DNA from 3 places in the Effusibacillus dendaii genome. Region 1 is predicted to be linked to each of the others. Evidence: riboswitches for the same ligand, from Rfam matches in the RefSeq annotation. Region 1 holds a riboswitch; each other region holds the start of a gene.
The links. A riboswitch is a leader RNA that binds a small molecule or an ion and turns the genes downstream of it on or off. The one in region 1 is predicted to bind S-adenosylmethionine.

Region 1 (7,654 bases):
CTCCTTTTATCGCATCAAGCGACCCGAAGTGTTTCAGAAGCTGCTTGCGGCGCTTTTCCCCTACGCCCGGTATGTCGTCCAACACCGAGCGAATCGCCTCTTTCCCATGCGTATTGCGATGAAACGCAATCGCAAAGCGATGCACTTCATCCTGAATACGCGTCAGCAGATAAAATGCCTGTGACGAACGATCAATCGGCAGCGGGTCCGGTTCATGCCCGAAAAAAAGCTGACTGGTGCGGTGACGGTCGTCTTTCGCCAATCCGCATACGGGCACTTCGAGATCCAGCTCATTTTCCAACACGTCAAGCGCCGCATGAATCTGCCCCTTGCCGCCGTCTATGACAATAAGATCGGGCAGCGGCTGCTTTTCTTTCAAAGCGCGGATAAACCGGCGGCGGATTACTTCCCGCATCGACTCGTAATCATCCGGACCTTGCACGGTACGGATTTTGTATTTTCGGTATTCTTTTTTCGCCGGTTGGCCGTTGATAAACACCACCATCGCCGCCACCGGGTCGGCTCCCTGAATGTTCGAGTTGTCAAACGATTCGATCCGGACCGGCGTTGGAATCGCAAGAATTTCACCCAACTGCTGTACCGCGCGGACCGTCCGGTCCATGTCGCGGTCCATCATTTTAAAGCGCTCTTCCAGGGCGATTCTTGCATTTTCACAGGCCATGTCGACCAACTGCTTCTTGTCGCCCCGCATCGGCACTCTGATTTTAACCGACAGCCACTCTTCGATCACATCGGTATCAAGGCCGATCGGCAGCAAAATCTCTTTCGGCAGATCCGCATTTTCAAAATAAAACTGGGTGACGTATGACAGAAAATCTTCTTTTTCCTCGCCGTGATGCTGAAAAATCGCTACGTCACGCTCAATCAGCTTGCCGGAGCGAACGTAAAACACCTGGACGCACATCATGCCCTTGTTCGCATAGTAGCCAAACACATCGCGGTGGACCGTGTCGCCAAGGTCGATCTTTTGCTTCTCCATTACTTTGTCAATATGCTGAATCAGGTCACGCAGTTCCTTCGCCCGCTCAAAATGGAGCGCTTCCGCTTCTGTTTGCATCTTTTCTGTCAACTGCTGTTTGATCACGTTGTGCCCGCCATTCAAAAATTGGCTGATTTCCTTGACCATCCGGTCATACTCATTCGGATCCACCGGAAATTCGCAAGGCGCGACACATTGGTTGATATGATAGTACAGACAGACTTTCGGTTTTAACTTCACGCATTTGCGAAGCGGGTACAACCGGTCAAGCAGTTTCTTTGTCTCAGCCGCGGCGCCTGCGTTTGGATAAGGCCCGAAATAGCGCCCGCCGTCTTTTTTGACCCGCCGCACGATCTCCAGCCTAGGATGCTCTTCGTTCGTAATTTTAATGTACGGATACGTCTTGTCGTCTTTCAGCGCAATGTTGAAATGCGGTGTGTGCTTTTTGATCAGGTTGTTTTCCAGAATCAACGCTTCCACGACCGTATCGGTCACAATATATTCAAAATCGGCAATGTTTGAAACAAGCAGTTGTGTCTTGCCGTCATGCGATCCTGCAAAATAAGAGCGCACACGGTTTTTTAACGCTTTTGCCTTGCCGACGTAAATGATCTCGCCATGCTTGTCTTTCATTAGATAGACGCCCGGTTTGGCGGGCAGCAGCGCCAATTTTCCCTTGATATTTTCGCGTGTTGTCATTCCCATCACCAATCCGGTAGATTCCTGTTACTGAACTTACATTCACCCTACGATTTATAGTAACGAATCAAATGCAGCGCAAAAATGCAGGCCAAAAGCCAGAAACCGCCCGCTGCAAAGCCCGCCAATACGTCGCTTGCGTAATGAACACCCAGATACACCCGGCTTACTCCGATCAGCAGTACCCACGCCACCGTTAAAATCGGCACATACCAATTGGGCCTGCCTTGTTTTCGCAGGAAATACCAGATCAAATAGCCGAGCATCCCATAAGATCCGGCCGCCACCATCGCATGACCGCTCGGGAAACTGTATCCGCCCGCTTCCACCAAATGCTGCAGGTCGGGCCGGGAACGCTGAAACAGCTGCTTTAAAATCACATTCAGGGCGAGCGATCCGATACCGCTGATCACAAACATCATCGCTTCCCAGAAGCGGTGCAATCGGAACCAGAGATACCCGACCACTATGACAAACAGCGGAAGCAGCACATATAACGAGCCCAATTCGGTTACCGCGATCATCCCTCTGGTCAACCAAGGGGCAGCAACTCCTCGCAGCAAATCGCCGGCCGTTTGGTCAAATGAGATGGTTCCCGGCTCTATCACATCTTCCGCCAAATTGGCAAATACAGCGAGACAGGCAATAGCTGCGATAAAGCCGCCGACCAGCAGCCCGCTTATCTTCGGTAAAGGTTTTCGAACTGAACTCATCCAGACCCCACTCTCCGCACGCGGACGTTATCCCGTTTTACCTTGCAGTTCCCTATTATAACAGAAATAACGAGACGGCCTCCCCGCAAAAAAAACGAAAAATTTCCCAAAATCTCTTTCTCCTTTCGAGAAGTTTTGACATAATAGATAAAAGACAATTAGGATACGCGAGGTACTGAAATGGACATAAACAGCACGAGCAACCAAATTCTTCACCTGCTTCATGAAAATTCGCAGCTTTCGCATGAAACGATCGCGACGATGCTAGGCATCGAAACGGCTGAAGTAACTTCCATCATTCAACAGCTTGAAAAAGAAAGAGTGATTCTCCGCTATTCGGCTGTCATCAACTGGGACAAAGTAGAAAAACAAAAAGTAACCGCCGTCATCGACGTGAAAGTGACACCGCAGCGCGAGGTCGGTTTTGACGCGATCGCAGAGCGAATTTACCGGTTCCCGGAAGTCAAGTCTGTCTCCCTTATGTCAGGCGCCTATGATCTTCAAGTGATCGTAGAAGAAAATCATTTGCAAGACGTGGCCCGGTTTGTTGCCCAGAAGCTGTCAACTGTCGAACACGTCAATTCGACGACTACCCATTTTCTTTTAAAAACATATAAATCGGACGGCGTCATTTTTGACGATCACGAAGATGATCAACGGCTGGTGATCGCGCCGTGAGTTCCCTCTATGATCGACTGTCTCCCGTTGTCCAAACGTTGCCCCCATCGGGCATTCGCCGTTTTTTTGATCTGGCCAACCAAATGGAAGATGTGATCTCGCTGGGGGTGGGAGAACCTGACTTCGTAACTCCGTGGCATGTGCGGGAGGCCTGTTTTTACTCGTTGGAACGCGGATTTACCACGTATACATCCAATAAAGGATTGCCCGAATTACGAAAGGCAATCGCCGATTACCTGCAAAAATTCGATCTGCAGTACGACCCGGAGGAATTGGTGGTCACCGTCGGCGGCAGCGAAGCGATCGATATCGCCCTGCGCACGCTGATCTGCCCCGGAGATGAAGTTCTGATTCCGGAACCTGCCTACGTGTCCTACCGTCCCTGCGCGGTGTTGGCGGGCGGTCGTGCGGTTGGCATACCCACATTCGCGGCAGATGACTTTCGTCTGATGCCGGAACATCTAAGGGCGAGAATTACGCCTCAGTCAAAAGTGCTGATTCTCTGCTTCCCCAGCAATCCGACGGGAGCCATCATGACCCGGCAGGATTTGCAGGCGATTGCCGACGTAGTGATCGAACATGACCTGTTCGTGGTTTCAGATGAAATTTACGCAGAGTTGACTTACGAAGGAGAGCATGTCAGCATCGCATCACTGCCTGGCATGAAAGAACGAACCGTTGTGATCAGCGGGATGTCGAAAGCGTTCGCGATGACCGGGTGGAGAATCGGCTATGCTGCCGCACCGCCCGAAATTTTGAATTTAATGCTGAAGATTCATCAATACACCATCATGTGCGCTCCCATCATGGGACAAAAAGCCGCACTGGAAGCGCTTTTGCACGGCGAATCGGAAAAGCGCCACATGGTCGAACGATACGACCAGCGACGCCGTTTGATTGTCAAAGGATTTCGTGATATCGGTTTGGCTTGTCACGAGCCAAAAGGCGCTTTTTATGCGTTTCCTGACATTCGATCCACCGGCTTGACTTCGGAACAGTTTGCGGAACAGCTTTTACACTACGGTGTCGCCGTCGTGCCAGGCAACGTTTTTGGCGAAGGCGGCGAAGGATTTGTTCGCTGTTCTTACGCAACTTCTACCGAAAACATTCAAAAAGCGCTTGGCCGAATCGGACAGTTTGTGCAGCACTTGAAACAGAACAGCAGTCAACCGGTTCCGGCTCCGAGCAAAGCGGCCAAATAAAGTGAATCATTATCTCTACTCCGGAAATTCGCGTTATTAAACGCGAATTTTCTTTTCCCCACCGGGTGTCCGCCAGTTTGACTTCCTCATCAATTTAAATAATGCCTGGACCCGCACGATACAAATTAAAGTTTATCCCAATAACGGCAAAACGTCCCAAAAAGCTCTTCTAAGCCCGCTAGGACGTAGTAAATTATTATTCTTTGAAAACAATTGCAAGTCAATCAGCAGATCATCGAAAATACCAGCTTTTGCCTTGTCCTCTTTCCCATAAACTGCATTCAATTCATAGCAACCCTTCAAATTCAAGGTAAAAACTTCGATTGTACTGTTGGCTGGCTCAACAATCCAGTATTCTTTAACTCCTGCAGACTCATACAACTTATACTTGATCCAACGGTCAATCTTTCCTGTTGATGGGGAGCGAATTTCAATGATCAGGTCAGGACTTCCTTTACATCCTTTGTCGTCCAATTTCTTCGGATCACAAACCACAGTGATATCAGGCTGTACGACATTCGTAATCTGTTCGTCTGTCTTACCTTCCACAGCGTTCTTCATTTGGACAGTTCATGTAGTCCTGATAACTATACTTCCGCTTTGGATGATTTATAGGCGAACTCACGATTATCACCCTTCGCTTTGTGCAAACTCTTTCTTCTATATTAAATTATATCATACACAATTTTGCCCTAAAGAAAACTTGGTTCGCCAGGCCCAAGCGCAGGCGAGGCAAAGTATCTTATGTCAATAGGATAAAATATATAAATTTCTATCGGCTAAGATAGTAAAACGCCTTGGAATGACCAGTCGTTCCAGGGCGTTTTACTTCACCTCATTTATGTGTTTCAACGCACCACTCCTGTGATGCGGGAAAGGATATGTTTCCTGATAAGAAGCCTCCGGCTTACAGCGCTACCGACTGATCCACCCGGATGTCCAGCACGTCATAAACGGTCTGCAAATTGTTCAATGGATACAGATGGACCCCCGCCACATGCGGTTTCAGCGCATGATAAAGTTCCTGTGCGATTTCCACGCCTGCTTCACGTCCAAATGCTTCCACGCGATCAATAATTTCCTGAGAAATACTGATTCCCGGCACTTTTTCATTCAGGAATCGCGCCTGCTTACCGCTCTTTAACGGCAGAATCCCGAACAGCACATAAACAGGCAGTCCCTCTTTTTCGACCCGTTCCTGATAACGAAGCGCCGTCTCTACGTCAAACACCGGCTGTGTCTGCACAAACCGGACACCAGCTGAGGTCTTGGCCCGCAGCTTGGAAAATTCCACTTCCTGATCTTCCGCACCCGGATTCGCTGCTCCTCCAATAAAAAAATCGGTTTTCGCATTCAACGATTTACCCGCCAAATCCTGTCCTTCATTCAAAGTCTTGGCGATATTCACAAGCCCGATCGCATCGACTTCAAATACACCCTGTGCATCCGGATGATCGCCCCGGCTTGGTTGGTCGCCCGTCAATGTCAGAATGTTCCGCACGCCCAATGCGGCGGCCCCCAAAAGCTCCGACTGCAGGCCCAGAATATTTCGGTCGCGGCAGGTCAGATGAAAAATCGCCTCTAACCCAAGATCCTGCTGTACAATATGAGACAGTGCAATCGGACTCATTCGCAGCGTCGCCATCGGCGAATCCGCAATATTGACAGCATCCACATACCCCCGCAGATGTTTCGCAGTGAGCATCGTCGGCATCGGATCGGCCCCTTTCGGCGGCTCCAATTCGACTGTCACAACACTTTTGCCAAGCTGCAGTTTCTCTCTTAATCCGTGAATTTGGTACATCTTTACGCTCCTCCCTGAAACCTCTCTCTGCGAGGGTCCACATACAAAAACCTCTTTCTCATTCTGGAGAAAGAGGTTTGCTATGTATCGCCAGCAACCCTCTCTCATCTTTCGAGAATCAGATTCTCGTCGGAATTGGCACCGTGCTACATACGGTCATTTGCAGCAGCAGCCCTGGCTGCCTGCTTTCCCGTAAAGTCGGTTGCTGCGGCTTCATCGGGCCAGTCCCTCAGCCGAACTCTTGATAAGAGCGGTTCCACACTATTCAAATAGATTATATGTCTAAGATTACTTTATGAATTGTACAGTTGTCAATACAAAGAATGCTCCACCACGGCCACAAGAAAGGAGACCGTAACCTTCGGCTCGCATGCATGGCTCTCATAGTGTAGATCGAAAACGAACCGTTTCGGAACAAGTGATTTGCAGCGTATGTGATACACCGTTCCGTGTCCGGCTTCGGTCACACGGTAAGAGAGCCGTTTAATGCATATACCGTGCAGACGGCAACCCTGTCTCCTCAGCACAAAGCTTTTTAGTTAACAAAAGGGCCAGCCATTCACCCGCTGTATTCAGCAGAGCAAACGACCGGCCAGTTCGACAGCCCCACCTGCGCTGTCGAATTTGACAGCCACCCTTGCTGTCCTGCCTGTGCATGACGAATTCGCTTCGCCATGAATAAAAAATGGGATTCGTCCCCATCCAGTTTCCTCAGTTGATTCGTCCGTATGAAATCCCCTAAACCAGATCAAAACCCCGTTCAGCGCGAAGCGATGTTCACGCGTCGATTAATATACCAAACTATACAATTATTTGTCAATTATTTTTTGTAAAAATCTTACTGACGACTCTCCGGTTGGCCTGAACCGACACCGGCTTGCAGCGTTGTTTGCTGCCGAATCGCTCGTACCATCTCTGGTGTCAGCTGTCTTTCGAATGAGCGGAAACCGGCCAGCTTAAATCCGTGCTTTCTCGCCATTGAATCGATTTCTCTTACTTGCTCGATTGAAATATTACGACCCAGTGTGAAGCACTCATACCTTCTTTCCAATGCAAGCAGCATCGTTTCCGCCATGCAAGCATATACAACCCCCTTTGGCAGGCCAAAACGCAATTTGGAAGCGTAATCGGACGGAACTTCCACCAGCCCTCCCTCGATCACCAGTACATCCGACCGTTGCTCCGCCACTGCTTTTGCCACATCACGCGGCCTGGCCACATCGCAAACCAACGCTCCGGGGCGTAAATCGCCCGGAAAAATCACTTCATTCGGACTCCCGGTTACAGTCACGATGATGTGGGCACGGCGGACAGTCTGCCGGGGATTTGTTGAAATATCCACTGATTTACCCGATTCACTCATGATGAGGCCTGCCAGATGTTCCAGTTTCTTCTGATCGCGGGCAACCAGCGTTAATTTTCCTACATGCGGAGCCAGCATGCGGGCACATATTGAACCGATCGAACCGGTAGCCCCTACAACGACCAATTCCGATTTTTCCGGTTCCATATCCATCAGAACCGCTGCCTGCCTGGTGGCCTGAATAGCGGTCGCTAC
Region 2 (7,729 bases), 510 kb from region 1:
TGCAAGTCTGCGAATGAGCCGTGAGATGAAACCTATATGGCAGTGTTATATCTTCCACATGGATTAGAACAAAATCGTTATCAGGGGAAGCCTAGCAATATCGGTTTCTTGGTGGACTATACAATCCCTTCGGCAACCAGCAATTTAAGGTCTGCGCTGGTGGAAGGCCTAGCTGCTGAAAATTCCAGCGCTCCTGCACTGGGAAAGTTGAAAGCCATGGGGATGTCGAACGAACAGATCGGAGGTATGGTATCAAGCCTTACCCTACAACAACGCTTGCTGTTTAATCCCACGAACGACTATATAAATCTTTTGGATATCGGGTATATCAGCATTCTCTCACTAGGTATTTTATATGGAGGTACGATCACCATCGTGCCTCGTTTAAGGGAAGAAGGAAAACTGGCAGAGGAAATCATGCGTCCTGCTGGCCTCTTTTTGAGAGTGTTGCCATACACCTTTGTCTATCTGATTTCGATGATTTTGTCGTTAGCAGCCTTGAAACAAGTAGAGGGCTTGCGTTTTGTCGGGAACCCGTTAGCGTTTATGATTCCGTTGGCATTATTTTGTTTGATCAGCTCCTTGTTGGGGCTTGTAGTGGGCTGGAATGCTCCCAATCAGTTCAAGGCCTCAGGACGAGCGCAATTGTTAGTCTCTCCCGCCTTCTTGTTATCCGGGGTGATTTCTCCTATTGCGCTGTTCCCTGAATCGGTTCAAAAAATCAGTGACATCATTCCCGTAACATGGTATTTCAAGTTTTTTAGGGGAATGGGATTACGCGGGGGCAGTTTGCGTTATTTTTGGGTAGATTTAAGTGTTTTATGCGGATGCTGGTGATTATTCTGTCATTTTTAATGATTTTGGTTTTCAAAGAAGCAAAAAAACAAAAAGATCAGAATCCTTTATCAACTGCTGAAAGTCGCCGTTTTCTGCCAACAGCGCCGATAATCTTACCACGATCAAAAAAGCCATAGCCCGGTTGAATACCGAGCTATGGCTTGTGCTTGATTTAAGATGATTAGAATGCCGGTACAACCGCTCCGTTATATTTCTCTTGAATAAATTTCTTTACTTCCGGACTGTTCAAAGCTTTTGCCAACTTCTGGATGCCTTCCGAATCCTTGTTATCCGGACGGGCAACCAGGATGTTGACATAAGGAGAATCACTGCCTTCAATCGCAAGAGAATCTTTTGTCGGGTTCAGCTTGGCTTCCAGCGCATAGTTCGTGTTTATCAGCGCAATATCCACATCATCGAGCGCCCTCGGCAGCATCGGAGCTTCCAACTGTTTGAATTCAAGCTTCTTCGGATTGTCAGTAATATCCTTGACTGTAGCGGTAATTCCCGCGTTTTCCTTCAGCTTGATCAGACCCTTTTTCTCCAGCAGCAGGAGGGCGCGACCGCCGTTGGTTGCATCGTTCGGAATGGCTACTTTCGCGCCTTCTTTCAGTTCATTAAGATTTTTGATTTTCTTCGAGTAGACTCCAAACGGTTCTACATGAACACCTATTACTTTCACCAGATCGGCTTTGTTTTTCTTATTAAAGTCATTCAGATAGGGCTCGTGCTGGAAGAAGTTTGCGTCCAACTGCTTTTCCTGAAGCTGGACGTTGGGCTGCACATAGTCGGAGAATTCCTTAATCTCAAGATTTACACCCTGTTCCTTTAATTTGTCTTTTATGGATTTCAAAATCTCAGCATGTGGTACTGCAGTAGCCCCCACTTTAACGGTCACTTCTTTTTTGTCCGCACCTTGAACCGGAGCTGCTGCCTCTTTCTTGCCGCATCCCGCCAGAGAGAATGCAAGTGTTAAGGACAATGCAGGCACAAGCCATTTTTTCATGTTCTGTTTCCCCTTCCATTTTAATTCAGTTCTGCCAAACTTATACTTTGGTGGATCATTTTCTGCTGAATCGCAGCACCAACCAATCGCCAAATGTCTGTATCATCTGAACCAACATCAGCAGAATAATCACCGTGACGACTGCCACATCAGTCTGAAAACGCTGATACCCGTATCGGATTGCAAGGTCCCCGAGACCGCCTGCCCCCACTGCACCCGCCATTGCCGTGTAAGAAACAAGGGCGACAGTAGTCATTGTAATTCCCGCAATCAATCCTGGTCGAGCTTCCGGCAGCAACACTTTCCAGATAATCTGCCAGTTGGTGGCGCCCATCGATTGGGCTGCTTCCACGACTCCCCGATCCACTTCACGCAGAGAGATTTCTACCATTCTAGCGAAGAACGGAGCCGCTCCTATCACAAGCGACGGGATGGCTCCCTCGACTCCCATCGAAGTTCCCATGATGATTTTGGTAAAGGGAATCAGCAAAATCATCAGGATGATGAAGGGTACGGACCGCAAAATATTAACAACGATGGAAGCGATCGAATAAAACGTCTGGTTTTGCAGCAGTTGTCCACGGGAAGTGAGGAACAGTAGCACGCCCAGCGGCAATCCGATGACGATTGCAAAGAATGTCGACCAAACCAGCATCGAAAGGGTATTTACCGTTTCTGTGCCGATCTCTAGCCAGTCCAGATTCTGAAAACTCAGCCAGCCCATTCGATCACCTCCACATCGAGTCCGTGCAAACGAAGCATTTTCACTGCGTTTTCCACCCTGCTTTCGTCGCCTTCCAGTTCAGCTACCAGTTGTCCATACGGTGTATCCTTCATGCGGGAGATCGTCCCCTGCAGAATGCTGAACGGCACATCGGTTTCCTTCATCGTCTGGAACAAAATGGGCTGGTAGGTTTGCTCACCCAGGAAGGTGATCCGGACAATCGTACGCTGTTCGGCTGATTTTTCCCGTACCACCGCTTCCTGCAAATCCGCAAAATCCGCCACCTGTTCAATAAATTCACGGGTAGTGGAATGCTGCGGTTTAAGGAAAACATCAGCCACCTTTCCCATCTCTACAATTTTCCCGCCGTCAATCACCCCCACGCGGTCACATATCGATCGGATGACATGCATTTCATGCGTAATCAGCACGATGGTAATGTGAAGTTTTTTATTGATATCCAGTAACAAAGTCAGGATCGAATTTGTGGTCTGGGGATCCAGAGCGGAAGTCGCCTCATCACATAATAAAACTTTGGGGTCGTTTGCCAATGCCCGGGCTATCCCCACCCTCTGCTTCTGCCCGCCGGACAACTGCGCAGGATATTTATCCTGATGGGCTTCCAGCCCCACAAGTGCAAGCAGTTCGTTCACCTTACGCCGGATTTCGACCTTTGGCCGTTTCGCCAGTTCCAGTGGAAACGCGACATTTTCGGCAACTGTGGCGGAGGACAGCAGATTGAAATGCTGGAAAATCATCCCCATATAGCGCCGTTGCTCCTGCAGACTGCGGGCATCCAGTGAAGTCAGGTCGACACCGTCTACAATTACTTTTCCAGATGTCGGCCGCTCCAAAAGATTGATACAGCGAATCAGTGTACTCTTCCCTGCGCCCGAATGACCGATTACACCGAAGATTTCGCCTTTCTCTATATTCATATTAATTCCTGTCAGAGCCGGAATTGAGTGTTTCCCCGCCCGGTATTCCTTATGAAGATTCTGTAACTGAATCAATGTTCCACCCCCTTCAAACGAAAAAACCCCTTTTTTCGCAAACGAAAAAGGGGATATCTTAACGTCCCTTCTCATCTGCCAGAACCTCAGGTTCTGAAGGAATTGGCACCATCATACCCTTCACGCTGATTGCCTGCAGGGCCGGTTGCCGGGCTTCATTGGGCCTGTCCCTCCGCCTCTCTTGATAAGAAGAAGTAACCAAATCTATTTGGTTTTACATCTCGTTTAATCAACCGCAGTATATATCAATTACCAACAAAACTCAACAAAAAATTTTAATGCTATCTCTATTTTGAATTGGATCGAATTCGACCTTTTGCTTGATCGGTTGATAATATAATGTACCTTGGTGACAAATGGCGGTTCTTCGTGATGTTTTGATCCATGATTATATGGGTCACCCTGACTGAATTTTCGCCCGTTTCCACAAGAAACGCACGACCTGTACAATCTCGTCACCTGCTCCTTCATCAACCACTCCAAAAACGCCTTCCTGGTGCAGCGAAAAACCTGCATGAAATAACATGCCCCTCTTGTGAAAAAAGAAAGTTGGAAACCTTTCCGGTCATTTATTAAGAAGAGACGACCACTAAGACACACCTCACCAACCTCTCGGGTCCATTTCGGGAATTTTGGAATCGTAAGAAAAAACGAATAGGGCAATTCGAATATTCTCGAAGGTACAAAGATGCTTGCAATACAATTAGACGCAATCAGGCAGTGATCAACTGGTCGCTATTTGAAACTGACATTCGTAAGTTTGATTTTTCTCCTTACGCTGAAAAAAATAAATCTACTAGCAGGCGGTCCGCCATGTCAACCTTTTTCCATTGGCGGTAAACATCAGGGATACCTAGATGAAAGGGATATGTTTCCGGAAATGATTCGAGCCGTTCGAGAAATACGGCCGGAAGTTATCTTGATTGAAAATGTAAAGGGTTTGCTTAGGAAATCATTCAGTACATATTTAGAGTACATTTTACTTCAAATTACATATCCGGAAACCGTCCTGCCTAATCCTGAATTTGAGGACATTGGCAATATGATTCCTAACCATGAATATCGACCCGGTGCGAGAGTATACCCAGGGCATACAGGAAGTTTATTGGACGAACCTGCTAAGACATTGAAGGCTGGGGATCATGGGGTTCCCGGTGGAGAGAACATGTTGGTTCGTTTGGATGGCAGTGTACTTTACGACCCAGGGAGTGGCCGATACAACCAGAAACGGTCTCTTTGGGATGTAATACATCCTGGTAGATCTTGGGCTTTAAAACTTCAAGACCGCAAAGATCGATGCAAGAAATACTTACAAAAATCGAACAGTTCCTCGATAAGTAAACTATATGCTTTCAAAGAGTAGCATTTAGACTTTAGACATACGAGGCTATGTCCTAGAAGTCCGGTGAAAAATGCCGGTTTACGGTGTGGAATGGCCTTATGCACGAAAAAATAGCTGAACATAACCTGGAAATGGCAGAGGTTAGAGTTTCTTCCCTGATCACGGATTCCGGATTTTGGCATGCCAAACTACCGGTTTGAGGTCGTTTTTTCTTAAACCGGCATAACCTTTTCAGATTTTGGACGATGGCGGTCAGCAGTGTCTGCTCTTGCATATTCTCCAGACCCCTACTCCGTGCACGATCCAGCCCGTGCACCGTTTTTGCTTCTGCAAAGGCATGTTCGCAACGAGTACGCCTTTTTTGGATCTGTCGATACTTGCCTTCCAGTTGGATTCGTTTGGCTTTGTTTTTGATCAGAACTTCTTGTACTTTGACCTCTCTTTTTTGCTGTTTTTCCGCCTCATGGGTTTGTCTCTTCCAGGTTGGGATCGGTTCCAGTTCCAGATTCCGAAGCGAAACGAGCGGAATCATCCCTTGTGCAAATAATGCGCCAAGATATTCCGGGGTTCCATATGCTTTGTCGGCGGATACGGTGCGAATCCGAATCGTCGGATGTTGAAAACGAAGGGCTGTCAGTTGTCGAAGGCTGATCTCCCGTTCCGCCGTGCCCGCCGCAAGACTTGCCTGCGTTGACAAAATGACGCCGGAAGTCACATCGACGACGTTATGGACCAAATAGCGCAAATAGGCTTCCTGCCCTTTGCTCTTCTTGTATAACCGGGCGTCCGGATCGGTTACGCTTCGGTGTGTCGCATTGGAAAACTTCTTACCGTGAAAGTCTTCATGGACAGCCTCTTCTTGTAAGCGTGTCGTCTCTGAAGCGGACCTTACGGAGGACGACGGAGGGGGATCGGAATCCTCCTTTTTCGGGTCCACAGGCATTTCGTCTTGATCCTGACGAGCTAATTCTGACAAGTACTCCTCAATGGAATGCACCGGGGCCAATGTGATTTCCTGCAGACTGTGAACGGATGCGTTGGCTCGTACCTGCGATCCGTCCACCCCTGCGTGGACGTCCGGTTTTACCAAGCCAGCCGCAATGCACTGATCGACAACATGGATCATCATTTGCTCGAAAATCCCATGCTTTCGCCACAATTTGCGGGTCTTAACCAAGGTCGTTCGATCCGGAAGGGAGGGGCGGTTCGGACTCGGTCGCTGAACGGATTCGAAATCCAGCCCGCAAAACCACAAATAGCCCGCATGCATAGATAGCAATTGATACAATTCCCGTTCGGAGTGGTTGAACAGGTAGGAAAGCAGCATCAATCGAACCATCCGCTCCGGGTCAGCCGCCGGGCGGCCGGTACGTTCCGTGTACAGCGGCGCCACCCAGTCATGGACAACGGAAAAATCAAGCGCTTCGTTCAGTTGGCGCAGGATATGCTTTTTGGGCACCAGTTCGTCCATGTCCACAAATTGGAACATCTGAGGCTGGATGGCCGATGACTTACGAGCTTTCATGTTCAATCACTCTTTCGATGGTTTGTTATAGTATCAATTCGGCAAACCCGTGGTAAAAGCCTGCTAAGGCGGGCTTTTTCACCGGACTTCTAGTAGTCTCGGATTATGAAAAAATCCCCGGACTAAGTCGTGAGCCATACCGCTTTGCTACCTTGCGCGATACCGTATCTTGGTGTGACTGGCGATTATACGGTAATATGGGCTTGCATAGGTATGGTTTTTCTTGGTATAAGCGCTTGCTTTGTGAGTTGAAACATGGGCTGCATTTATGTACTTGTGCGATGTTTTAGGGGATTGAACGGCTCCGCTGACCCCGAGCAAGTCCGAGAATGCCAGAAACAATGAGACTCCCACATGCAACCACCACATATTATCACCCTCCCCCAAAACCGGCAGTGGAATTACAATCCACCCGAGGCTTTTAATCACGCTATTCACAGCTCTTTCCTTGACTTGTACCTTTTGTTGGAGAACCATTTCATCGTAATTCTTTGTTGCACGTCTACTGAACTATATACCTTTGTTGAGTATGAAATACCTGCAAAATAAAAAGCACCGCTTTCACGATGCTGTCATTTCGCAGTACGTCTTGTTTTTAAATTCGAATATCGACATTTTGTCCTTTACCAGGTTCGTTTATCGATACAGTCTGCGGCAACGCTGCCAGTAGATTTTGCATGTTTGTTGTTTCCATATTCATAGCCTTTTTCTGCAGCAACAGTTGAACTTGAGATTGGAGTGACGATATGTCCATCATTTTCACCGCCTTTTGTAAATCATTCGCTGCTATTTTCCAAAATCCTGCTACAGATTTTGTTTCGCCTCTTTAAAAGGTAATATTTGGAATAAAATTTTATTTTAATAAATTACTCAACTTTCGGTGCGACCAGGCCTAGGTTGTGAAGTTTAGCAGGAGGAGTACTTTTACAATTATGAAAAAACAGAGCAATTGCTTTGTCGTAAACTATGAGGTGAAAAGGAGTTAGAAATTGCCATCTCGCGTGATCTCGTAAAAAAGAAAAACCCTCACTTGCTGACAGACTTGAAAATAGCGCATAAGTGGATCACGGACGGGTACAGTGTTTCCATCGTACTCCGCATTGTGGGGTTTCTCGATCCACGTATTATAACTGGTTGCAGCCGCCGAAGAAGAAAGAAAAACACGATTCGAAACCCGTCGGTCGCCCCATTCCAGGATATTGTTTCACAAAACAAGGCAAGAAAGTCAGTGATGAACAGATCAAGGAATGGATCATGGAAGCGATCGCAGGTGACGGATATT
Region 3 (7,729 bases), 1.6 Mb from region 1:
TTTGCCGACACCTGCCCATATTGTGGAATCCATGCGGGAAGCGGTACTCGATCCAAAAACGCACCGCTATTCGCCGTTTTCCGGGCTGCTCGAACTGAAAGAGGCAGTTGCCGACTGGTATAGAATGGAATGCGACGTTTCGCTTGAACCGGAGACAGAAGTGGCTATCTTGTTTGGCGGAAAAGTCGGCTTGGTTGAGATTAGTCAATGTTTGTTAAACAAAGGCGACGTATGTCTGGTTCCCGATCCCGGTTACCCGGATTATTGGTCAGGCGTGGCGATGAGCGGCGGTGAAATGGTGATGATGCCGCTTTTGCGGGAAAACGATTTTCTGCCCGATTATTCCAGTCTGCCGGACGATGTGCTGCGGCGGGCAAAATTGATGTTTTTAAACTATCCGAGCAACCCCACGTCTGCAACCGCACCGGAATCGTTTTTTCAGGAAACGGTGGCGTTGGCGGAGAAACACCAGATTGTAGTGGCACACGATTATGCGTACGGGGCGATCGGCTTTGACGGTTTGAAACCGGTGTCGTTCCTGCAGGCGCCGGGTGCAAAAGAAGTTGGGGTCGAATTTTACACGATGTCCAAAACATACAATATGGCCGGCTGGCGGGTAGGCTTTGCAGTTGGCAATAAAGAGATTATCTCGTTGCTCAATCTGATCCAGGACCATTACTTTGTGTCTTTGTTTCCGGCCATCCAGCGGGCATCGATCACGGCATTGCGTTCTTCGCAGGACTGTGTAAGAGAATTGGTGAACGTGTATCAGCGTCGGCGTAATGTATTTATCGGCGGACTGCGCGAGCTCGGTTGGGACGTGATAGAGCCGAAAGGTTCTTTCTTTACCTGGATTCCGATTCCGAATGGCATGAGTTCGATCGAATTTGCCGATCTGGCACTGGAACGGGCGTATGTGGTGGTAGCCCCCGGTATTGGATTTGGCAAAAGCGGCGAGGGATATGTGCGCGTAGGACTTTTGGATTCGGAAGAACGCCTGCGGGAAGCTGTTGAGCGGTTGGGGAAGATCGTATATTGATTCCTGCCGTTTTCTATTGTACATTTAAAATTAAAATAAAAAACTCTTATCACGAGCAGGCTGAGGGACTGGCCCGATGAAGCCCGGCAACCGGACATATTTTGGCGACGGATCGGCAGCAACTGGAATTCCGTTAGACAGGGTGTCCACGGTGCTAACTCCTGCAGAATCGTTTGGTTCTGAGAGATGAGAGGCGCGATAACGACTAGCGATACGCCTCTTTTCAAAGGATAGAGGCGTTTTTGTTTCACTGTCGGAAAGTATAACTTTGAAGCGTGCGATAGTATAGAGGAAGGCCGACTATAAGCGCGACATCCGTGTCGGTCGACGAAAACGCAACGTCCATGTTGCATCGTCGACACCAGACCATCCATGGTCGTCGCAACGTCGGCATCAGCGCATCCATGCGCAAGACAACGAGGCTTTCGCCTACACCAAAGGCTTGGCGAAAGCCAAGTTTTCTTTAGGGTGCGGAGCGGCGAATGCTTTATCAGTTTGCCAGAAAGGGGAGGTTGTTATGGGGGATTGGGTGTCTGACGATTATGTAATGGCTTCTTATCTGGTGCACCAGCAGGCGGGCGATTTTTATAAAAAAGCGCAGGGGATTGCGGTGGGACTTACAGTCGGTTCCTGGACGGATCTGCCTGCTGAACGGCAAGAACAGATGAAAAAACACCTCGGGCAGGTGGTATCTGTCGAAGAGCTGGGGGAAGACGAGGCGGGGAATCGAAAGGCGATTTTGCAAATCGGGTACCCGGTATGCAACTTTACGGCTGAAATTCCCGCGTTGTTGACTACTGTATTCGGCAAGCTGTCGATGGACGGGATGATCAAGCTGGTCGATCTGCAGTTTCCGGAATCGTTTGTAAAACAGTTTCCGGGACCGAAATACGGCATCGAAGGAATCCGGCAGCGGTTAGGTGTATATGACCGGCCGCTGTTAATGTCGATTTTCAAATCGTGCATCGGCTACGAGACGAAAACATTGGCGGAACTGTTTTATCAGCAGGCGATCGGCGGCGTTGATCTTGTGAAAGATGATGAAATTTTCTTTGATGATACGTATGCCCCGTTTGAGCGACGAATCGAAGCGTGTGCGAAAGAGGCGGAAAGGGCTTACTCTGTTACGGGCAAAAAGGTGTTGTATGCGGCCAATTTGACCGGACCGGTTACGGAAATCGTGGAAAAAGCGAAACGGGCTGTTGAGGCAGGCGCCAGTGCCCTTCTGTTGAATGTGTTGGCATATGGATATGATGTGTTGCACAGATTGGCGGGAGATCCGGCCGTTACAGTTCCGATCATGGCGCATCCCGCCTTGTCGGGTGCTGTGTATCCAGCGCCACAGTACGGTATACGAGCCAGCGTTCTGCTGGGGAAACTGATGCGAATGGCAGGGGCTGATTTTGTGCTGTATCCTTCCGCCTATGGTTCGGTTGCCATGGAACGCACAGAGACGTTGGCGATTGCAGACGAATTGCGCATGGATGCGTTTGCCCTCAAACGGTCGTTCCCTGTCCCTTCCGCAGGGATTCATCCTGCGTTGGTGCCGCAGCTGTATGAGGATCTCGGAAATGATCAAATCGTCAACGCGGGTGGCGGCATTCACGGGCATCCGGACGGATCGGCAGCCGGCGGGCGGGCGTTTGTGGCAGCGATTGAAGCGGTCCTAAAAGGCCGAACACTTGCTGAAGCAGCAACCGAAAGTGATGAACTGGCGAAGGCACTCCAGTTGTGGGGAGGCAAGTAAATTGGGAGATGGCAATCAGATTTTTAGCAAGCAAATGGTCGTTTTTTGTGACTTTGACGGGACGATTACCGAACGAGATATGATCATTTCCGTAATGGAGCGGTTTGCACCGGATGGATGGGAATTAACGAAGGACGATATTTTATCGCAACGAATTTCGGTGCAGGAAGGGGTTGGCAGACTGTTTTCCATGATTCCCTCCGGCCAGCGGGATGAACTGGTTGCATATGCAAAACAGACGGCAAGAATCCGTGAAGGATTTGGCGAGTTTGTCGAATATTGCCGTGGAAATAATGTGGAACTGTTGGTGACAAGCGGCGGCATCGATTTTTTTGTGGAGCCGATTTTGGCACCTTACCAAATCTCGCAAATCTACTGCAATCAAGCAGACTTTTCGGATGAGACGATTCGCATTTTGTGGCCGCATGATTGTGACGACAAATGTGACGGGGGTTGCGGGATGTGTAAACCTTCGGTTATGCGAAAGTATCCGGCCGATCGATTTACACGCCTTGTGATTGGGGACAGTATCACCGATCTGAAAGCGGCGAGACAGGCCGATTTTGTGATTGCACGTTCCTTTTTGCTGGACAGGTGCAGAGAAGAAGGACTCACGCTTGCGCCGTTTACCGATTTTGGGGACGTTAAAGCATGCATTGAACGATTGTTGCAATTGGGGGTGTCCGCATGACAGACTATCAATTCTATCAGGAAGACCGGATTCAAATTGCGAGGCAATTAAAAGAGATTGCGGACAATTTTACGCAAAAAGGGTGGCTGCCGGCGACGGCGGGCAATCTGTCGATTAAACTGAGCGACGATCCGTTGGTTTTCGGTGTGACCGCGAGCGGCAAAGATAAGGAAAGTTTGCAACTGGACGATATTTTGGCGGTTGATCAGGAGTGCAAACCGATCGAACCAACCCGGCTGCGCCCGTCTGCCGAGACCCTTATTCACTCGAAAATCTATCAGTTAACAGACGCAGGATCAGTACTGCATGTACACACGGTATATAACAACCTGATTTCAGAGCTGTACTTCCACGAAGGGAACGTTACGTTGTCCCAGATGGAGCTTATCAAGGGCCTGGGTATATGGGAAGAGGGGGCCGTTATCGAAGTTCCAATCATTGAGAACTTTGCGGACATTCCCAGATTGGCAGATGAAATTGGTAACCGATTGGACCCACGGGTTCCTGGTGTGCTGATCCGCAAACATGGCATTTACGCATGGGGGCGAACTCCGTTTGAAGCGAAACGTCATGTGGAAGCTCTTGAGTTTTTGTTTCACTATCAGTTTTTGTGGGTATCGGTAACAAGAAACGGTTCGTTGCCGCTGGCGGTTCCGCCAATTGCGACTGCGCTGTAAATTATCTATTAAATAAATTCATATTCTGGGGAGGAAAATCGTATGGCACAAATTCGTTTTCACGAAACAAATGAAAGAATTGAAAATCCGGATGCAGTCGAGGCCTATCTGGAAGAGCAAGGCATTATCTATGAAAAATGGGATATTTCCCGGCTGCAGGGCAATCTCAAGGAAGAGTACGCGCTGACGGACGAACAGAAATCAGAAATTCTTGCGTTGTTTAAACCGGAAGTCGATGCGCTGTCAGCCAAAAGAGGATATAAGTCGGCCGACATTGTGGTGTTGTCTGATAAAACTCCCAATTTGGATCAACTGCTTGACATGTTCAAGAAAGAGCATCATCACAGTGAGGACGAAGTCCGCTTCATCGTAGACGGTCACGGCATCTTCGCGATCAAAGGTCCGAAAGACGGCGTGTTCTTTGATGTAGAACTGGAAGCGGGCGACCTGATTTCTGTACCGAACGGCACCCGTCACTGGTTTACCCTGATGGATGACCGCAAGGTGAAGGCGATCCGGATTTTCGAATCGACCGAAGGCTGGGCGGCGATCTTTGAGGAGCAGACGGCGTAAGGGGAAAGTGAATAGCTAAGAAACATCATCAAAGCGGACGCAGCTCTAAAATCAAACGGTACAGTTTGATGAAAGCAGCAGTCCGCTCTGGTGGGTTTAAATTAAACAACTCAGTTACAACTCGTTACAAAGTAAATGAAAACGCAGTGACACCTATAACCGAGACAAATTACAACTCATCATGAGAGAAGGTGTGCATTCTGTCTGATACGCCTATACCTTAAATTTCATTACAATTTTCTGAAGTTCCTCTGCCATTTGCGCCAGTGCATTTGCTGAAGCAGTGATTTCTTCCATTGTGGCCAGTTGTTCTTCCGATGCCGCTGAAACATTCTGTGCACCCGCTGCGGTAGATTCTGTGATTTCGGAAATCGTATCTATTGATTTAATTACTTGTTGTGAGTTTGTAGACATTTGCTTTGATGCGGCGGATACTTCTTGCATCTGGGAACTAACATCTGTAATAGAGTGTCCAATCTGTTCAAACGATTCCCCAGCCAAGTTAACGGCTGTGATACCTTCCGATACTTCCTTTGTGCCTCTTTCCATCGATTCAACGGCTTTATTCGTTTCTTCTTGAATTGTTGCAATTAATTCAGAGATTTGTTGTGCCGAGATAGATGATTGTTCGGCAAGTTTGCGTACTTCATCAGCCACCACTGCAAATCCACGACCGTGCTCTCCCGCACGTGCAGCCTCAATGGCAGCGTTAAGTGCCAGAAGATTGGTTTGGGAAGCAATACTGGTAATTGCCTCTACAATTTGCCCAATCTCTTGAGAGCGTTCTCCAAGCCCCGTGATAACCTTGGCCAATCCACTTACAGTATTTTGAATCGAGTTCATTTGACTGATTGCGGTTCGGATTGCCTGGTTGCCTTCTTCTACCCAAAGTATTACAAAACTTGTGTTTTCGGGAGACATTGGATCTGCCGGCCAGGCTATTGTATGTGATCCTGAGAAGATCGAAGAAGCGGATTATGTCTTTGTTGAGTCAACTTACGGCAATCGCCTTCACCCGCCTGTTGCGGAGCGCAGTGAACAACTTCTTGCCATAATTCGAGCGGCACAAAAGGATAACGGATTGGTGATTATTCCCGCGTTTGTGTTCTTTTTGATCGTATGGATCATCCGATTCCTTGAACGGATTTCGACACGCAGCAACAAAATTCAAGTGACAACTGGACAAAACGATGTATGGGTGGTTGATCCAGACAGGAATAAGATTTCAGTCTATCGCCTGAATCCGGAAACAAATCAAATTGAATAAGTGGCGAATCGCAGTTTATAACAGGGTGTGCGGGCTGTACTCAGAAGATCGTATTTTCTCCATATAAACCAGGGTCAAGTTGGCTCCTATGGGAACCGTCTTGAACTAGCGATATCCCAATTTTTGATAGAGAGTGATGTTTTTCCCGCTTCTGGAGATTGAGAAATGCCCTGACTTTGTTCCGTCACGGGCATTTTAGTTATGCAATTTACTTATAAAACTTAGGCACGATAGTCAATCTTTTGCCCTTTTCCGGTGTCGATATCGGGACCTTTTCCCGTATCGATATCGCCGTCGTGATCGGGATCGACATTTTGAACGGCATGCTGTTGCTGCTGAGCGTTTTGAGCTTGATGAACTTGCGGCTGTCTGTAAATAGCGGCTGCCGAATAACCGGTTGCTCCTGATACGTTCATCGTGTAGCCCTCCTTCCATATGTTTCATATTGCCTTACTCTTTTAGTATAGGGACGGATGATGAGAAATAAATGAGAATGAAATTAAAATTGTGTATTTAAGTTTCGCTGACATCGGAAGCAGGTTCTTCCCGGCGAGCCGGTTTCACCTTTAAATACACCATTAGAATCAGCGCCAACGCAATCACCGCCAAGCTTGTCCATTGGGCGGCTGTCATGCCAAGCGTGCGGGGGGAGTCGCCGCGCAGGAATTCAAGTAAGAAGCGACCCGCCGAGTAAAGAATATTGTAAAACAGAAAAAGATAGCCGGTGGGAAGCTTTCGCTGTTTCAAAAACAGCAGCAGCGCAAAAACCACCATATCCCACTGCCCTTCCCACACTTCAGCAGGAAATAAAGGTTGAGAACCGTACGTATCATAGGCGAATGTCCCGGGGGGATAGACAAGCCCATAATTTCCCCCGGTCGGAGAGCCGAACGCGTCTCCGTTCATCAGACAGGCGGCTCTGCCGATTCCCTGCCCAAAAATAATGCCCGGCGCCATTACATCCGCTAAATCCCAAAACGGTACCCTGTATCTCCAGGTATATAAGAGGCCAGCGGCAAATCCGCCGACCAGTCCGCCTTGAATCGACATTCCCCCATGCCAGAGGGCAATGATCTCGGCCGGATGCTGGGAATAATAGCCCCAATCGAAAAACAGCACCTGCCATACGCGGGCCCCAATGATGGCGCCGAGAATTGTATAAAAAGCGATGCCGGATATATGCGCTTCGTATTTTCCTTCCCGCCGCGCGAAGTAAGTGGCGACACCAATCCCCAGCAAAATGGAGATGGCCACGATTAGACCGTAGGAACGGACAGGAAAGTCTCCGATATAAAATAAGATTGGTCTCATTTGAGTTCCGTCCTTTTCAGGTATTTGAATGTCTTGAACTTTCTCTGCAAAGATTTTACCATAAGATTGCAGAGGGTTCTTGTGAATTTTCCATTTTTTTTTTCGGGAGGGGTTGCCATGCGGGTGCATGTGGAAGAACAAGCGGTGGAATATATTAAACGGCGCAATTGGGCCATTCATCTTGAGCTCCCCACAAATACGGGAACGTGCTGAGGAAGTGTTCAATTTGCCCCGTCCGTGCGGCTGGGCGAACCTCGTTTCAAGCAGAACCTTTATGAGAAGCAAGAACAGGGTGAAATTACGGTTTATATACCGAAACGGATCAATCAAGAAAACTTGAGCATCGGATTAAATCGTTTTCTCGGTCTGCCTTATTTGGTGATTCGCGGCTGGCGACCGATCGGTATTTGAAGACAGGGGGCAC

Region 2: it holds a riboswitch for S-adenosylmethionine, as region 1 does, so the genes downstream of both, skT53_RS15080 (methionine ABC transporter ATP-binding protein) here and skT53_RS17725 (methylenetetrahydrofolate reductase) in region 1, are expected to answer to the same signal.
Region 3: it holds a riboswitch for S-adenosylmethionine, as region 1 does, so the genes downstream of both, skT53_RS07865 (2,3-diketo-5-methylthiopentyl-1-phosphate enolase) here and skT53_RS17725 (methylenetetrahydrofolate reductase) in region 1, are expected to answer to the same signal.

Annotation. Positions count from the first base shown of each region.
Region 1 is NZ_AP023366.1:3,337,173-3,344,826, reverse strand. It holds gene uvrC (excinuclease ABC subunit UvrC) at 1-1,699, opposite strand, end outside; gene skT53_RS17745 (phosphatase PAP2 family protein) at 1,747-2,412, opposite strand; gene skT53_RS17740 (Lrp/AsnC family transcriptional regulator) at 2,593-3,090, shown strand; gene skT53_RS17735 (aminotransferase class I/II-fold pyridoxal phosphate-dependent enzyme) at 3,087-4,292, shown strand; gene skT53_RS17730 (Uma2 family endonuclease) at 4,425-4,853, opposite strand; gene skT53_RS17725 (methylenetetrahydrofolate reductase) at 5,200-6,096, opposite strand; SAM riboswitch class I at 6,198-6,347, opposite strand; gene skT53_RS17720 (shikimate dehydrogenase) at 6,935-7,654, opposite strand, start outside.
Region 2 is NZ_AP023366.1:2,824,196-2,831,924, reverse strand. It holds gene skT53_RS15100 (HlyD family efflux transporter periplasmic adaptor subunit) at 1-67, shown strand, start outside; gene skT53_RS15095 (ABC transporter permease) at 37-837, shown strand; gene skT53_RS15090 (MetQ/NlpA family ABC transporter substrate-binding protein) at 1,019-1,843, opposite strand; gene skT53_RS15085 (methionine ABC transporter permease) at 1,899-2,567, opposite strand; gene skT53_RS15080 (methionine ABC transporter ATP-binding protein) at 2,555-3,580, opposite strand; SAM riboswitch class I at 3,649-3,771, opposite strand; gene skT53_RS18905 (hypothetical protein) at 3,978-4,106, opposite strand; gene skT53_RS15075 (DNA cytosine methyltransferase) at 4,320-4,943, shown strand; gene skT53_RS15070 (transposase) at 4,975-6,447, opposite strand; gene skT53_RS15065 (putative motility protein) at 7,043-7,204, opposite strand; gene skT53_RS19255 (IS3 family transposase) at 7,507-7,729, shown strand, end outside.
Region 3 is NZ_AP023366.1:1,442,818-1,450,546, reverse strand. It holds gene skT53_RS07870 (pyridoxal phosphate-dependent aminotransferase) at 1-1,039, shown strand, start outside; SAM riboswitch class I at 1,083-1,232, shown strand; gene skT53_RS07865 (2,3-diketo-5-methylthiopentyl-1-phosphate enolase) at 1,557-2,786, shown strand; gene skT53_RS07860 (2-hydroxy-3-keto-5-methylthiopentenyl-1-phosphate phosphatase) at 2,821-3,477, shown strand; gene skT53_RS07855 (methylthioribulose 1-phosphate dehydratase) at 3,474-4,154, shown strand; gene skT53_RS07850 (1,2-dihydroxy-3-keto-5-methylthiopentene dioxygenase) at 4,197-4,727, shown strand; partial or broken gene skT53_RS07845 (methyl-accepting chemotaxis protein) at 4,941-5,606, opposite strand; gene skT53_RS07840 (hypothetical protein) at 5,632-5,994, shown strand; gene skT53_RS07835 (hypothetical protein) at 6,216-6,410, opposite strand; gene lgt (prolipoprotein diacylglyceryl transferase) at 6,508-7,305, opposite strand.